Regions from separate parts of the Aliiglaciecola sp. SL4 genome, predicted to be linked through region 3. Evidence: predicted binding sites of a transcription regulator. Region 3 holds the regulator's gene; each other region holds the start of a gene.

Region 1 (5,821 bases), on a different contig from region 3:
TGTCGCGATACTGTTTAGATTGCGTTGTACCGTCATATTTTTTACATCTTGGTTAGTTTTGGTTGAGTTGTTTTCAGTGGTGGAATTACAGCCAAATAAACTGGCGATGAGAACAACCAGAATGAATGATTTTTTCAATCTATCTTCCTTAAATCAGTGAGGTACGTAAGCAAAAATGACAATTAATATCATATTGCCACAAGTAGCTTTGTAAATTGTTGAGATAACAGAACCTGAACCACTACAATATAAAAGTGAATTTAACCAACAAACGGCTAGCAAAGCAAAACCTTCACATAAAATACAGCTTACAGCGTTTTATGCCATCGTATGTTTACATTCCCACAAACAGCATAATTTTCAGTGTCTTAATGGTTGGCTTTGTCGCCCCAAATTTCTTCTAATCGTTGATCTCGACCGCAATTCCAGCGATATATTTTATAACGTATAGGGCTCTTTTTATAAAAATCCTGATGGCCAACTTCTTTCCCTTTAATGGGATAAAACTGCGTAGCTGCTAATATGGGAGTCACGACTTTTTGCTCGGGAAACTTGGCTTGTACCGCTGTTTTCGATTTTTCAGCAATGGCTTTTTCCTCTTCATTTGCCACAAAAATGGCACTTAAATAACTGTGACCTTTATCACAGAACTGTCCTTGAGCATCGAAAGGATCTATATTCACCCAGTAATGAGCCAAAATTTGTCGATAGCTAACAACATTGGGATCATAGGTAATTTTCACGGCTTCATAATGGCCATTATGATTACCGTTGTAGGTGGGATTTGGCGTTTCACCGCCGGTGAAACCCGATACTACATCGCTTACACCATCCAACTTTTCAAAATCAGACTCCATACACCAAAAACAACCACCAGCTAAGATGGTTTCATCAGCTTGTACATTAGCGCTAAAAATCGACACACTGAATATCAGCGCAGACACAAAAGATTTCATAGACATCCTTAAATTAACAACAACACGCCCACTAAAATATGACGTTAGTGAATAGAGAACGTGAAAGCAGCATATTAATTTCATGAACATGTGGCTCGAAAAATCGAATTCACAAATGTTTTATTGGAAAGACAAAAGAGTGCTCGGTTAAACTTGGGTAGCTAACTTCAGGGAAAAACAGATACACAACAATTAAAGTAGACGGTTAATTTAACGTTCACTTAAAACAAGTCTTAACGCTAATCCGGCAAACACCGTCCCTGCAACACGATTCATCACCACTTGCGCTTTACTCGAGCCTTTTAACCAGTCTCCTAGAAAACCTGCAAACCAAGCTATTAGGCTGAAAACAACAAGAGCGGTAATGATAAAAACACCGCCAAAAACTATAATCTGAAGAGTAACTGAACCTCGATTGGGATCGGCAAACTGAGGAAGAAAAGCAAGAAAAAATATCGCTACTTTAGGATTGGTGATATTCATAATAATGCCCCGTGAATAAAGTTGTTGCCAAGCCAACTTGGTATTTCCTTTTGCTTCGAATCGAGTTGAGCCAGCTCGAAAAGCCTGAAACGCTAAATACAATAGATAAACAGCGCCGACGATTTTAAGAATATTGAATGCCAGTGCAGAAGTTTGAAAAATAACAGCGACCCCCAGTGAAACTGCTGCTGTATGAACAAATAACCCAGTACACAACCCTAATGTCACTAAAATCCCCGCTTTGCGACCATTTAAGGCAGATTGGGTTAACACAAAGATATTGTCTGGGCCTGGAGCAAAAGAAAGTGCCACAGAAGCAGCCAAAAACATCAATATCGTTTCAATGGGTATCATCTATTCTTTCTCTCTCGCGCCATCAGCATCACATCCAGACTAGAGTACCTAGACGTTCCAATACTGTAAACAGGAACTGAGAATTCTGCGGGGTCAGAGCCGTTAATTTCACTCCGTAACTTGCTCAACCAGCGGGATCTGACCCCGCAGGTTTTTTAAGTTTTGAACGGGTTTAGCGATTTACGCTGTGGCAATTGGTGCAAGCTCCAGACACTTTGCCAGCCAAATAATAGCTAGGTTTTTCTAAAGATGCGGCAACTCGAGCATTGTCTACTTTACTTACAAAGTCGCGCATATAGTCTTGCAGAAAAGGGTGACTGGCTCCTGCATCTCCTGCGCGCAATCCAGAAGCTATCTTTTCAATCTTCTGCAAAGTCGTTAGTACTTGCTGTTGTTGCTTAGCAAAACCGACACTTTGTGGCTCATGTTGCTGGCTTAACGCAAACTCCAATATACGCATTTGTTGCGCCAGACGATCCATATCTGAACGTAGCTGCGACGGCTCCACATATTTGAAATCAGGTGGGTAGGTTACTTTTCTGAGATTAGCGGCCATCTGACTGGAGCAGCCCTGAATCAACATCACACCCAAAAATAACAGGGAAATAGAGAATACAAATAACCCTTTGTGCATTTTCATTTTTAAGCCGCCTTTTCTTGATTAAAAATTAGCAAACACTAAAGTGCCTTTTCAGTCGCGTTTATTTGCGCAAAAAGTTCATCTTTTAGTATCACTCGTTGTTTTTTTAATGTTTCTAAATAGTCATCTGATACAGCCTCATTCTGTTCCTCAATATGGTGGATCTCTTTATTCACATCATGGTACTGGTCAAATTGTTTCGCAAAATGACTATCGTTCATTTTAAGATGACGAATAGTGTGTTTATGCTCAGGAAAATCGTTATTAAGAGTATGTTTTTCTAACTGCATGCTAAATCTACCTTATGTTTATCGCTCTAATTGGATAACTTCAGTGTACTGCTTAGGTAGTCTTACATATTGATCTAGGTCAGGTTTAGGGTGATAAAACGCTGAACTTAGAGCGCTGCTAATTTCCTAGGTATGCAACCTGCTTGTGGCAATGACATTTGATTTAATTAATTGTAGTCGAATTATAGAATAGTGCTGGTGACAACTGAATTTGACCGCCACTACGCAGTGCCGGAAATTTTATCTACAAACAACAGGTCTAATATATTGATAGTACAAAAGCTATTAGGGTGACAACTTACTCATAGCTAACCAATTGACACTGTCCTATATGCATGGAGTAACCAAATATTGTGAACAATACGGAGATTCAAATTGGCTTACCATGCGTATATGAGCAATTGTGTTTTTGGTCTGGAGTAGGAATCGCTGCTTTATTTGTTGGCATAATAGCGGCAATCGTTGTTTCTGTTTGGCGAGATAAAATAAAACAGCGGAAAAAGCGCGAAAAGCGGTTAAGGCAACGAAAAAGCATGTTGCAATAGTTAACAGTGCGTTTTTCTGATCAACGAGTTTTCCGCCACGGTTTTTCAGGTTACTTAAGTGCTGGTTGTAAATATACAGTACCTTCTTTCATCACAAAAACAACGTTCTCAAGTAAACTGATGTCATCTAATGGGTTGCCTTTGATCGCGACTATGTCGGCCATTTTCCCTTCTTCGATGCTGCCAAATAGCTGTTCTTGCTGGAGAAGCTTCGCCGAGTTGATAGTAGCTGCTTGTAGGGCTTGCAATGGTGTCATACCAAACTCTAGCATTCGCGAAAACTGTTTGGCGTTGTCACCATGGGGGTAAACCCCTGCGTCGCTGCCAAATACCATATTGACGCCCGCCTTTACTGCTTTTCTGAAGTTTTCACGCTGCTTTTTACCTACTGTACGTTCCTTCGCTAAACTTTCTTCTAATATGCCTGCGTTTTTGCCTTCACTTAGAATAAATTCAGTAACGTAGATATCCATAGAAAAGTAAGTTCCGTTTTTCTTGGCCAAAGAAATAGCCTCATCATTTATAAAGCTAGCATGCTCTATTGAATCCACTCCTGCCTTTATTGCACTAATGATGCCTTCCGTACCGTGTGCGTGAGCCGCCACTGTTAATCCGCGCATGTGCGCTTCGTCGACTATGGCTTGCATTTCTTCAAGCGTATATTGCTGAACGCCGACTTTGGTGCCTTTAGATAACACACCACCTGTAGCGCAAAACTTAATCACCGTTGCGCCATATTTAATATTCTCACGTACTTTTTTGCGCACTCCCCAAGGACCATCTGCTACGCCATCGGCTGTCACTTTATATTCAGCAGGCAACAAATTGTTGTCACAATGCCCACCGGTAACACCCAAAGAGCTTCCTGCGACAAACATCCGTGGCCCTTCAATGTCGCCATCATTAATCGCGTCGCGCAGTGCCACGTCAGAAAAACCCGGTGCGCCTAAGTTTCGTACTGTGGTGAACCCTGCCAATAAGGTTGCTTTAGCGTGTTTAACCCCAACCAATGTCACTCGGGGTAAAGACGACGCTAAACCAGCGTAACCATGTTTTTGCGGGTCGATAGTAAGATGCACGTGCATATCAGTCAGTCCGGGTACCAATGTATGACCGCTCAAATCGACGGTATTTTGCGGCAATGGGGCACGCTTATTGGCAGTGATTTTGACAATTTTACCGTCTTGAATTTCTAATAACGGACGCGTGACCAGTTTACCGGTTTTAACATTCACAAAGGCATCTGCATAAACAAACTGAGTGTCTGCAATGGCCAGAGTATTTAACGAAAATACGCCAAAAACAGAAAATAACATGCTGCGAATGAGCTGAAATCCTTTCATACCTTAGATCCCTTTTATGAGTGTGATTGTACTTTTACTATACAATTTTTTATGAAAACAATACAAATGGATAATTACGAAACGCCAAATAGCCTAACAGATTCTGCTTACTTTCTTTTTAATGCAAAGTGCTTATTTCTCAATTAAATAATCAGAATCCAGTGACCAAACGTTATTTCCGAGTCTTTTCAACGGCCGTTCTTTTGAACCAGGTTCGGCATTAAATAAGACCAGGTTGATAAGGTCAGAGCCGTTGATTTCACTCCGTAACTTGTTCAATCAGCGGGATCTGCCCCCGCAGGTTTTTCAAGTTTTGTACGGGTTTAGCGATGTTATTAGATGCTATTTAGTTTAGTCAAAAATCAGCAAAGTACTGACTGTATTTCGTAAAAATCTCAATGGCTTGATTTGAAGTGGCTCAGTTGAATTAATTTAACGTGAGCCACATTCACATAATATTAGTCGTCTGTTTTTTCATCGACTAGCGCATTTATATTCCCCCCGTCTTTGTGCTGTGGACTCAAATTGACCGATTAATTACAGGTAATACATTACTGAATTACGCTATTTGTAAGCCTTATTAAGTTCTTTTCAAATTGCAAAACTTCTTTGCTTTTGCAGTCCATGGTTTTAATTGACTGGTCAAGACCAGCTAGGATATGCCCGCTCTTTTCCAGTGTGAGGAGGCTATCTAAAAAATCGGCAAACTCACCACTAGTAGGGCCGCAGAACCTTTCACATAGTTCAACAAACTCAGGGTTTACACGATACACCTTGCCTATTTTAATGCCGCCAGCACTACCCGCGTAGTTGCCCATTTGGTCTTGATAGTCGATCACGCGAGTTGTAGTGCGGGTATCGACTACTTTGGTTCCTTCACGAAAACAAGCATCCTGACGATTGCCTGTGAGTTTAGACTTACTTATCGCGAAGCGACTAAAGTCATAAATGTATTTGCTGATCAAAAGTATTGGGAACTTCATCTTTACATCAACATTTTTGCCACCATTGAATCCTGCCTCAGCAGCCAGGTTAAAAAACCGTTGAAGCTCGGCAGTTCCCGCCTGTTTGGCATACTCAGCTTCCAATTGTTGATTTATTTGAGCAATCTTTTGAGTGTCGTAGCGATATATAGCATCTAGATACACACCTCCGAGCATTGAACAATAAGGTGAGGAGTCACAGGTTCCAAATACTCGCTGATTAATCT
Region 2 (5,821 bases), on a different contig from region 3:
CCATGACTATGATAAGTCTGGTCCTTGGACTGAAATGAATAAAGATATTGATGAGTTAGAAAAGTTAGTTCAAGAAATGCTGAGCTACACCAGTATGGAAGTACAACAGCCAGAATTGAATATTACAGAGATCCCCCTTCTCACCTTATCTAAACAACGCATTGGCTATTTACACAAAAGCATCCCACAGCACATTAAAATTGATGTTGTCGGTTCAGATTCTACTATTTTAGGTGATGAACACTTCATCGAAAGAGTTATAGATAACCTTATTAACAACGCCAGTCGATACGCCCACTCGACGATTAAAGTTGATGTTTCTAACAATTCGAAAGGTATATTATTGCGTATGGAAGACGACGGTTTAGGTGTGCCTAAAATCTATCGAAAACGTATTTTCGAGCCCTTCTTTCGTCCTGATAATAGCCGAGATAGAAAACGAGGTGGAGCCGGATTAGGCTTAGCGATTATCAAGCGCATAATGCACTGGCACCAAGGTGAATGCTGGGTAGAAAACGCTGAGTTAGGTGGAGCAAGCTTTTGTCTTTTATTCAAAACAACTCGCATAATTAATCCACCCCATAATTAACCTTCACGGTCATTTAACTCAAACGAACAGGCAAAGCTATTTCGATTAAAAACTAAGTGGGCTCTTTAGTATCTAGCAAAGTGGAGTTACTAATGGTGTGACAAACTAACTCTAAATTTGAACCATTTACGTAAGGGTTTATTTCACGCTGAACGCAATATTTAGCGTGAAAATTGACTAAATTTTCTGAAGTATCCGTAATTTCCAGAATGTAATCACGCTGAAAATCCCGCATCTGATCAGTATAAGGAGCTAAAGAATAACGTACCTCTTTAAGCTGCGCTTTTTCCATTTTCATTGATATATCAGTCATTAGTTGAGTCAAACTATTTTGCATATCAGATAGCAAATACTGGGCGAATGACGAACGTAGCGCCATAACCAATATCACTATTTCTGCTAAAATAATTAAATACCTAAACATACTTTCACATCTAAACGCGGCAAAATAGCCCCAGAACCAAAATTGACGAATAACATAGATTAACTAGTCTAAACTTTAAAGGCCTCTGTATTATCCATACTTATACAAGAGTCTTTTAATCAATACCCATATAAACAACTACTTAGCTCTTGTTAATCATTAAATGACTGTTCTATTTGCAAGCTTGGGTCTCCTGATTGCTTTAAAAGTAAAGAATTGACTGCTCCTGCTAAACTTGCAGCTTATCCCTATCAAGTTCTGGTGTGTCGCAAAGCATAATCGCAACTCGAATAGTATGAAGAACCTTAGAATGTCTAAATTTTGCGATCTCCTACTCGTTCTATAAATCCCTCGACCTCATATGCATTTCACTGAGAATATTATTTATTTGATAATTAAGTATGATGGGATTGCTTATTTTTAAAAACTTGGTTAAAACATAATGGATAAGGATTAAATTATAATGGGATATGAATAGACAGATGACTTATACAATGCGGAACAAAACATCCAACAAGTCAACACGTGTATCTAGCCCAACAACACAGAGTAAACGCACGGAAGCAAAACGAAATAAACGTAAAGTGATTTTGCAGGCGGCTCTAGATTTGTTTTCTAGTAACGGTGTACACGGTACAAGTGTTGAACAGATTGCAGAGTTAGCAGAAGTTTCCAAAACAAATTTACTCTACTACTTTGCCAGCAAGGAACAGCTCTATTTAGATGTAATTCAGCAGTTATTAGATGTGTGGCTAAAGCCTTTACAAGGTTTTTCACCAGAACAAGATCCTATCGAAGCTATCTCAAGTTATATTGAAGTGAAACTCACTTTATCCCGTGACAACCCGAAAGAGTCTCGATTATTCTGTATGGAAGTTGTACAAGGAGCGCCGCTTTTATTTAATCAGCTAGAGTCTCCATTAAGAGCCATTGTACAAGCTAAAGTCGAGGTTATTTCTGGTTGGATAGAAGCCGGAAAGCTAGCGCCAGTTGATCCCTATCATTTAATCTTTAGCATTTGGGCCACAACTCAACATTATGCTGACTTTCGGGTTCAAGTGGAGGCAGTGACAGGTCAAAGTTTAGACGACCCCGAGTTTTTTGCCGCTACATTACATAACATTCAATCAATAATACTTAACGGTGTAAGGCCGCAACCCAGTTGAAAGTGCAAAAAAAACAGTTGATTCATTGATCCAGATTAACAATTTGCGGGCAGTCTGTGCGATAATAGGGGGATTAATTACTAACCTATAAGAATTTCGAATCCATTGAAATTTTTAGTAGTCCCGTAAAGGATAATTGAATGAGTGAACGCATTCCAATCAAAGACGTAACCCCAGTAAAAGTTCACCAACCCGAACCCAGTAAGCATGAAAATGCATACACACCACGAAGCCGCATATATGTCCGAGCAGTTGAAGGTACTTTAGAGACTTTTCGACGCTTTTTTGGGCTATTTTTCCTTGGTATTTTTGCACTCATCCCTTGGATTCAATACAACTCAAATCAAGCAGTTTTATTCGATATAGGCGCCCAGCGTTTTAATATCTTTGGACTTACCTTGTGGCCACAAGATTTAACTCTACTGGCTTGGATTTTAATTATCAGTGCCTTCGCTCTATTTTTTGTCACCACTTTTGCCGGAAGGGTTTGGTGCGGATTTATGTGCCCCCAAACCACATGGACCTTTATTTATATTTGGTTTGAAGAAAAAATTGAGGGCGCTAGAAATAAGCGAATTAAACTAGATCAACGCAAAATGGACTTCGACAAATTTTGGCGAAAATCGTTAAAACATTTTGCTTGGGTAACGGTGGCCTTACTTACGGCACTGACTTTTGTGGGCTACTTCACCCCCATTAACCAATTGTTTATTGACTTTTTCACCTTCGATGTCAGTTTTTGGGCAGGTTTCTCAGTTATCTTTTTTACTGTTTGCACCTACGGAAATGCCGGCTGGATGCGGGAAATTATGTGTACTCACATATGTCCCTACGCTAGATTTCAATCAGCCATGTTTGATAAAGACACTTTTACTGTGGCTTATGATCCTTCCCGTGGCGAGAAGCGTGGACCACGCTCAAGAAAAACCAGTCACGAAGAAATCAAACAAAAAGGCATTGGCGACTGTATAGATTGTAACTTGTGCGTTCAGGTATGTCCCACAGGTATCGATATCCGCAATGGTTTGCAATACGAGTGCATTAACTGCGGTGCCTGTGTTGATGCTTGTAATGGGGTAATGGAAAAAATGAATTACCCTAAAGGATTGATTAGTTTTACTTCTGAACATGAACTAGCCGGAGGTAAGACTAAAATATTTCGACCTAAATTAATTGGGTATGCGGTTGTACTATTTATTATGACCTCCCTCTTAACCTATGAAATTATTGCTAGGGTGCCATTAGAAGTCGACATTATCAGAGATCGCAACTCACTATTTAGAGAAACCAACGACGGTCTTATTGAGAACGTATATACCTTAAAAGTACTGAATAAGTCACAAACTGAACACACGTATAAAATTGACATTGTGGGCTTAGAGGGGAATAAATACATAGGTCCAGACCAAGTCACTGTTGCAGGTGGTGAAGTCTTGAACTTGCCCATAAGTATTGCTATTGACCCTTATGCGTTAAACGAAACTGTAACAGAATTTCAATTTAAGGTTACTTCAATTGATGGCAACAGCGATCCCGTTGAGATGAGCGAAACTAGTAAGTTCATTTATCGATGAATGACTTAAATGCAACCACCTTTGATTTTGCACAACTCGGCCCTGATACCATTTTAGATGCCATTGAGTCTAAAGGATACTTAGTAGACTCAGGCTTATTGGCATTAAACAGTTATGAAAATAGGGTTTATCAGTTTGTTTGTGATGACAAACGACGCTATGTGGCCAAGTTTTACCGTCCTCAGCGCTGGACTCGAGAACAAATTCAAGAAGAGCATGATTTTGCTCAAGAACTGCATGACCGTGAAATCCCTGTAGTTGCTCCCTTACGGACGGAGAACGCATCATTACACAATTATCAGGGGTTTTATTTTGCTATCTTTCCTTCCGTGGGTGGCCGTCAATTTGAGGTTGATAACCTTGATCAACTGGAATGGATGGGACGCTTTATTGGTCGTATCCACCAAGTATCAAAAGGCCAGTCGTTTGCTTACCGACCAACGTTTAGTATTCAGGAGCACTTGCTTGAAGCAACAGCAACCCTGCAGAAAACAGAACTCATTCCGAGCAGCTTGCACACGGCATTTTTCACTATTTTAGAGCAAGTGACAGCGTTAGCTGCTAGCTTATATAAACCCAATTCTTCCATACGTCTTCACGGAGATTGCCATCCTGGCAATATTTTGTGGCGAGACGGTCCGACTTTCGTGGATTTGGATGATTGTAGAATGGGACCCGCCATTCAAGATTTATGGATGATGTTATCTGGTGATACATACCAGCAACGAATACAAATGGATACCCTAGTTGAAGCCTACGAAGAATTTGCTCAATTCGATAGTGGGCAATTAAGTTTAATTGAACCTTTACGCGCAATGCGCATGGTCCATTATATGGCGTGGTTGTCGCGTCGCTGGCAGGATCCCGCCTTTCCTCAAGCGTTCCCTTGGTTTGCAGATGCTAAATATTGGGAACAACAGATTTTAGCCTTAAAAGAACAATATTCCGCCCTCCAAGAACCAAGTCTGACCTTATTTTAATAACAGAAAGCATAAACCCCTATTTTTTTAAGAACAGATGGATATAATGCTCACCTCTTAGGTGCCACCATGGGTGGTTAAACGGGAAGACAGTGCAATTAGAGTAATATCTGATTTATGCTGACGCTGCCCCCGCAACGGTAAACAAGTGATACCAAAAAGTATTGATGATTAATAAGTTACCACTGTTTGAAAGAATGGGAAGGTATTAATCGAGTCTGTTACGACACTTGTAAGCCCGGATACCGGCCTGAGACGCATAGGTTTGTGCACAAAACCACAAACTGTCACTCATATGATCTAGTACTCGGGCGGAGTACTTAACAAGGCTAAACAAAATGCAAAATAAAACTACTCTTATAGGGTTAAGCGTTAGCTTGGCTCTAGCATCTTCCAATCTCTATGCTCAATCAAACTCACCAGAACAACAAGACATTGAAAAGATGACCGTTGTATCTAGCCGAATTCAGTTACCCACTAACCGACTAGCGACCAGTGTTTCTGTGTTAGACGAAAGCGATATTGAAATGCAGACAGCAATCAATGTAACTGAAATTTTGCGTCAAACCCCAAGTGTTGGCGTATCAAATTCAGGCGGTTTAGGTAAGAGTACAGCTGTCAGAATTCGCGGTGAAGAAGCATTCAGAACCAAACTATATATAGATGACGTAGAGCTAAGTGATACATCTTCTCCACAAGTTGCTCCAATTTTTGATGATGTGTTAATTAACCAATTATCTCGAATAGAGATTTTACGTGGTACTCAAGGGCTTTCATACGGGGCTGACGCTGGTGGTATTATCAGTATGTACAGTAAGCAACCAGTAAAAGGGTTTGAGGCCAGTGGCACCTTAGCTGCGGGTACATTTGACACACAAATATTTAATGCTGACATTGCTGCTGGCAACAATAGCGGTGCATTTTTTTTATCGGCTGCAAAAGTCAAAAGTGACGGTTTTAACGCGAAAACTAGCGATGAAAGTGGCGAGAAAGATGGTTATGACAACCAAAGCGTGCACTTTAAAGGTCAATTGACCTTAACGGAAAACATCGCGGCGTCTTTAGTGTTTCGAAATGTCGATGCCGAA
Region 3 (5,821 bases):
GTCACTTTAGTGTAAGTGAAGTTGAGCTATTTAATCATTCAGACGAAAATTTTGTATTCAACTTAGCGGCTGGCATCGAGCAGTATTCTAAACATCCAATCTCCCAAGCGTTTCAATCCAAAACGCCTCTAGAGGTTAATCACGTAGACACCATTGCTGGCAAAGGCTTGCAAGGTACCTATCAATCACAAATTGTAAAGATTGGTAATTTAAGCATTTTAGATGATAAATTAAATTTGCCAGTAAACCCTGATGACTCTCGCGTGTATTTGCAATTAGGCAAACAATTAATCGCCGCATTCACGGTAAAAGATGTAGTCAAAAAAGACGCTAAACAGCTCGTCAATGACCTGAGTAGCAAACAATTAGTGATGTTAAGTGGTGACGCCGAAACAAGTGCTACCTCGGTTGCCAACGCCTTGGGAATTCCCAATGTGTATTTTAGGCAAACTCCTCAACAAAAACTCAATTACATCCAAAGTTTACAAGCTGATGGACATAAAGTGTTGATGATTGGAGATGGTATTAATGACGCGCCTGTATTAGCGGCTGCCGATGTATCTATTGCAGTAGGTGACGCGAGTGACATGGCGAAACGTTCAGCCGATATCATTTTATTAAATTCGAAATTAAGTAATGTAAAATTTGCTGTTAGTATGGCAATCAAGGTACGCCATAAGATTAAACAGAATATGGTCTGGGCTATAGGTTACAACGCACTTATTCTTCCTCTTGCAGTGGCTGGATACTTAAGCCCATGGATGGCCGTTATCGGTATGTCTTTAAGTTCAATCATTGTAGTAGCAAATTCAATTCGTCTGCTCCGTTAATAGGAAACTAAATTGAGTATTATTTATGTATTAATCCCCATCGCTATACTGCTCGTTTTGTTAGCTATCGGGATCTTTTTTTGGGCAGTTAAGTCAAATCAATTTGAAGATTTAGAACGTCAAGGTTACAACATTTTATTCGATGATGACGTAGACAAAAAAGCACCACAAAAAACCCCTAAAACTGATAAAGAATGAACGATATCAGCTGGTTCTCAGCGATTTTAATTGGTCTTGCAGGTAGTGTACATTGTGCAGGGATGTGCGGCGGTATTGTTACCTCATTTACCTTTGCCTTGCCAAAAAATCAGTCACAATGGCCATTTTTAATCGCTTATAATACAGGACGTATTTTATCCTACAGTGTTGCTGGCGCTATCGCCGGACTTTTAGGGCAAGTTGTCACAACCCAATCTTTCATCAACCCACAAGTACTCACCCTGTTTGGTGGGGTATTTATGGTATTACTGGGGCTTTATGTGGGTCAATGGTCTAAATTGCTCACCAAGGTCGAAAAAGTTGGTGCTATTTTTTGGCGTAAAATCAGTCCGTTGTCAAAACGTTTTATTCCCTTTAAACACCCTATGTATGCCGTACCCTATGGTGTGATTTGGGGTTGGCTGCCCTGCGGATTAGTATATTCAACATTAACCTGGAGTGTTTCCACTGGCAGCGCCGTACAAGGTGCGTTGACCATGTTTTGTTTTGGTTTAGGCACACTGCCTATTATGTTAGCAATGGGAGCTAGCGCCACTCAAATCAGAAGTTGGTTAACACAATCCTTAGTAAAACGTAGCGTCGCAGTTTTATTATGTTTATTTGGCTTGATTTTATGTTACCAAGGGATTCATAATTGGTAACGAATGAATTAAGTGGAATTATCTAATGTCTGATTCGAACAAGTTCAGTATTCGCTGCCAAAATTGCAGTTTTAACCACCTTTGCATCCCCGTAGCCCTGAACCAAACAGAAATGGAAAGTTTGGATGAGATAATCGAGCGTAAACGTCCTTTGCATAAAAATGATCAGCTCACTATTCCAGGGCAGAAATTCACCTCCTTATTTGCGGTAAGAACAGGTTCATTTAAATCCTATATTACCTCCCCTGATGGAGAACAACAGATAACCGGGTTTCATTTTCCTGGTGATATTGTTGGTTTCGACGGACTCTTTTCAGACAGTTACCAAAGTTACAACCAAGCCATGGAAACCTCTATGGTGTGTGAGTTACCCTATGACAAGCTTGATACTATGAGCGAGCAACTTCCGTCTTTACGTAAAGAAGTGCTTAAGATCATGAGCACGGAAATAAACCAAGACCATAGTATGATGATGCTATTGAATAAACGTACCGCAGAGGAACGTCTTGCACATTTTTTGGTTAATTTATCTGACCGCTTTCACTCTCGTGGTTTTTCGGAAACAGAGTTCAACTTAACCATGACGCGCAACGAAATAGGTAACCATTTAGGTCTTACCGTAGAAACCGTGAGCCGTTTATTAACCCGTTTTCAAAAAGAAAATATCATAAAAGTAGATGGCAAATTTATCCAGCTCCTCGATTTATCCACCCTTAGAACTAAACTCGGTGAACATGTTTTGCAGAATAAAGCCTGCGGATAAGCCTTTCCTGTTAAGTTGATTTAGGTCAAAACAAATAGTCGGTTAACTGGCAAAATAGCTAAATTACCCATACACTTAAGTTGTAAGTGTAAACCTTTCAAGGGAGTTAACTAATGTCCATATTTAACAAAATACTAGCCGTTGTAGACCCGACCACTGATGATCAGAAAGCGTTTAAACGTGCTCTCTTACTGGCACAAAAAACGGGGGCAAGTGTTACTGCCTTTCTTTCCATTTACGATTTCTCGTATGAAATGACCACTATGTTAACCGTAGATGAACGAGAAACAATGCGCCAAGCTGTGGTGGATGATAAAACTGATTGGCTAGCCAATATCGTTGAGCCCTTGTCAGCTAACTCTTCAACCTCTGTAGATATCAAAGTAGTTTGGCATAATCGTCCTTATGAAAGTGTCTTATTTGAGGTGATTGACCACAGTTATGACTTAATTGTAAAAGGCACTCACGAGCACGACACCTTGAAATCGGTTATTTTCACCCCTACCGATTGGCATATATTAAGAAAATCACCCGTGCCTGTATTGCTTGTCAAAGAACATGACTGGCCAAGCAATGGCAACATTTTAGCGGCTGTAGATGTGGGTAGCGAAGATGATGAGCACCATAGTTTAAATAGAACCATTACGAAAACTGCAGGGATGATGGCTGATTTATTAGAAGGCAAAGTCAACCTTGTTAACTCTTACCCTGGGACACCGGTGAATATTGCCATAGAAATTCCAGAGTTTGATCCCGTTGGTTATACGGAATCAGTCAAGCAGCATCATGCTAAATGTATGCTTGAACATGCACAACAATTCAATATACCTCAAGAAAACCAGCATCTAAGTGAAGGTTTACCTGAAGATGTGATCCCATCAGTTGCTAAAACCATAGATGCAGAGTTAGTAGTGATTGGAACTGTAGGTCGAACAGGGATTACCGCAGCTCTTATTGGTAATACCGCTGAACACACGATCGACTCTCTCAATTGTGATGTTTTAGCCATAAAACCTGAAGGTTTTGAGTGTCCACTCAAGCACTAGTAATACATTAGCAATATCAGAGCAGAACTTTACCTAAAACATTTGAAATTAGAGTGTTTATGTCCTTTATGAGGACAGGTATAATCTGCGCTGATTGCAATGTTTTCTAGGAATATAATGAGTAAGATCGAGTCTCTGTCTGAGAGTAAAAAATACAGTTTCAATAAACTTCAAAAGCGCTTAAGACGAAATGTAGGTAAAGCAATCGCCGATTTCAACATGATCGAGGATGGCGATAAAGTGATGGTTTGCCTGTCTGGCGGTAAAGACAGTTACACTATGCTCGATATTTTGATGTTTCTAAAAAGAATTGCCCCTATAAAGTTTGAAATTATTGCGGTTAATTTAGATCAAAAACAACCTGGCTTCCCCGCGGATGTACTTCCAAGATACTTAGAAAATTTACAAGTACCTTATGAAATTGTCACCGAAGATACCTATTCCATCGTCAAAGATAAAATTCCAGAGGGCAAAACCACTTGTTCCCTTTGTTCAAGGTTACGTAGAGGAATACTGTATAAAACGGCAATACGTTTGGGGGCGACAAAAATCGCTTTGGGACATCACCGCGATGACATGCTCGAAACCTTATTTCTGAACATGTTTCATGGGGGACGCTTAAAATCTATGCCTCCAAAACTCGTCAGCGATGATGGTAAACAAATGGTTATACGACCATTAGCCTATTGCTCTGAAAAAGAAATAACCCAGTATTCCGAACTACTTGAATTTCCGATTATTCCCTGCAATTTGTGTGGCTCTCAAGAGAACTTGCAACGTAAGGTGATTAAAAACATGCTAACAGATTGGAATCAGCGTTTTCCGGGTAGAATAGAGAGTATGTTTAAAGCGATGCAAAATGTGGTTCCTTCCCATCTTGCTGACAATCAATTTTTCGACTTTAAAACTTTAGAAACACAACAAACACCGTTTGAAAACGGTGATATTGGATTTGATCAAGAAGACTTTTCGTCGCCATCCATTAGTAATGATGACACCGTAAATATTATCAATATAAGTTAAGGATCACTTCAATAGATGAAAATTGGATTAGCGTTAGGAAGCGGAGCCGCTCGAGGCTGGGCGCATATCGGAATTATTCAAGCCTTAGAAGAGCTTGGTATTGAAGTAGATGTAGTGGCAGGTTGTTCAATAGGTGCTTACGTTGGTGCCGCTTATGCGAGTAATAAATTAGAACCTCTTGCACAATGGGCTAGTTCTTTATCTGAGTGGCAAGTACTTGGGCTTATGGGGGTTGGCTTTCGTAAAGGCGGACTTGCCAGTGGTATAAAAGTATTTAAAGCCCTTGAAGAGAATTTTTGTGAACGAGAGTTTGAACAATTATCCAAACCATTAGGTGTAGTAGCCACCGATCTCTATAGTGGTAAAGAGGTTTCTTTTACCCAAGGCCCATTAGCCGAAGCGGTGAGAGCATCCTGTGCAATACCCGCTCTTTTTCCGCCAATTGCTTTTAAAGGAAGATGGTTAGTGGATGGTGCTGTGGTAAATCCTGTACCAGTAAACTTATGCCGTCAACTTGGAGCTGATTTCGTTTTTGCGGTCAATTTAAGTGCCGATTTTAGACCTGAAATTCAAGCTCAATATCAGTTGGAACATGAAAATAATCAGAAGCGAACCAATGATTTTTTCAATAAAAGTCACTCGTTTATGCAACGTATTTTTAGTGGTAGATTTAAAAAAGACAGCGAAATTGATGAAGAGGATCTTGAGTCCTTAGAAGATTTAGAGAATATGTCTTTGCATGAAAATGACGAATTGGAAAATGAAGAAGTTTCCCCTTCGTTAGAAATTGATAAGGAAAAACCAGAAAATATAGAAACAGAGTTCACAACTAGCAAAATGAAATTAACCGACAACACCCCTAGCATGTTAGGCGTAATGTCGAACTCTCTTGATATTCTTCAAGCAAGAGTAACGCGTTCTCGTTTAGCCGGAGATCCACCGGATATCCTCATCGAACCTCAACTAAGAGACTTCGGCATCATGGAGTTCCATCGTGCCGCTGAGCTAATTGAAGAGGGACGCCAGAGTGTGAAACGAGTCGCAGCGCAAATTAAATATCAATTACGTCTGGACTAAGTTTTTAAGTTTACTTTGTTATTGCTGTAATTCTGTACGGGGCCTCAGAAAAGCTCACCTGAGCGCCCTGCTCTAACCAATCCTCACTGACTACAACATGATGTTCATCTACGTATAATGCATCCGGTATCGAGTCTCTATCAATGTTATCGAAATAAAACTGTAACCCGCTAACTGGAGGCATTAGGAATGAAAGAAAACTTCCCATATCGTCGAAAAATA

What was found. Region 3 encodes FNR, which switches genes on or off when oxygen is low (the NO sensors DNR and NnrR bind a similar motif). Its sites were predicted from a motif close to TTGATCTAGATCAA; they were not measured.
Region 1: the regulator FNR is predicted to act here: its motif matches at 2,793-2,806, upstream of AB6T38_RS08220 (YdcH family protein).
Region 2: the regulator FNR is predicted to act here: its motif matches at 2,205-2,218, upstream of ccoG (cytochrome c oxidase accessory protein CcoG).

Annotation. Positions count from the first base shown of each region.
Region 1 is NZ_JBGOSE010000004.1:253,592-259,412, reverse strand. It holds gene AB6T38_RS08240 (hypothetical protein) at 1-138, opposite strand, end outside; gene msrA (peptide-methionine (S)-S-oxide reductase MsrA) at 369-956, opposite strand; gene AB6T38_RS08230 (LysE family translocator) at 1,167-1,793, opposite strand; gene AB6T38_RS08225 (hypothetical protein) at 1,966-2,433, opposite strand; gene AB6T38_RS08220 (YdcH family protein) at 2,472-2,723, opposite strand; gene AB6T38_RS08215 (amidohydrolase family protein) at 3,319-4,584, opposite strand; gene AB6T38_RS08210 (hypothetical protein) at 5,163-5,821, opposite strand, start outside.
Region 2 is NZ_JBGOSE010000019.1:39,802-45,622, reverse strand. It holds gene AB6T38_RS18380 (ATP-binding protein) at 1-589, shown strand, start outside; gene AB6T38_RS18375 (hypothetical protein) at 642-1,013, opposite strand; gene rutR (HTH-type transcriptional regulator RutR) at 1,508-2,179, shown strand; gene ccoG (cytochrome c oxidase accessory protein CcoG) at 2,320-3,753, shown strand; gene AB6T38_RS18360 (serine/threonine protein kinase) at 3,750-4,733, shown strand; cobalamin riboswitch at 4,776-5,002, shown strand; gene AB6T38_RS18355 (TonB-dependent receptor plug domain-containing protein) at 5,072-5,821, shown strand, end outside.
Region 3 is NZ_JBGOSE010000002.1:35,050-40,870, reverse strand. It holds gene AB6T38_RS03900 (heavy metal translocating P-type ATPase) at 1-830, shown strand, start outside; gene ccoS (cbb3-type cytochrome oxidase assembly protein CcoS) at 843-1,028, shown strand; gene AB6T38_RS03890 (sulfite exporter TauE/SafE family protein) at 1,025-1,690, shown strand; gene fnr (fumarate/nitrate reduction transcriptional regulator Fnr) at 1,716-2,453, shown strand; gene uspE (universal stress protein UspE) at 2,567-3,499, shown strand; gene ttcA (tRNA 2-thiocytidine(32) synthetase TtcA) at 3,635-4,522, shown strand; gene AB6T38_RS03870 (patatin-like phospholipase family protein) at 4,538-5,599, shown strand; gene AB6T38_RS03865 (DUF2987 domain-containing protein) at 5,610-5,821, opposite strand, start outside.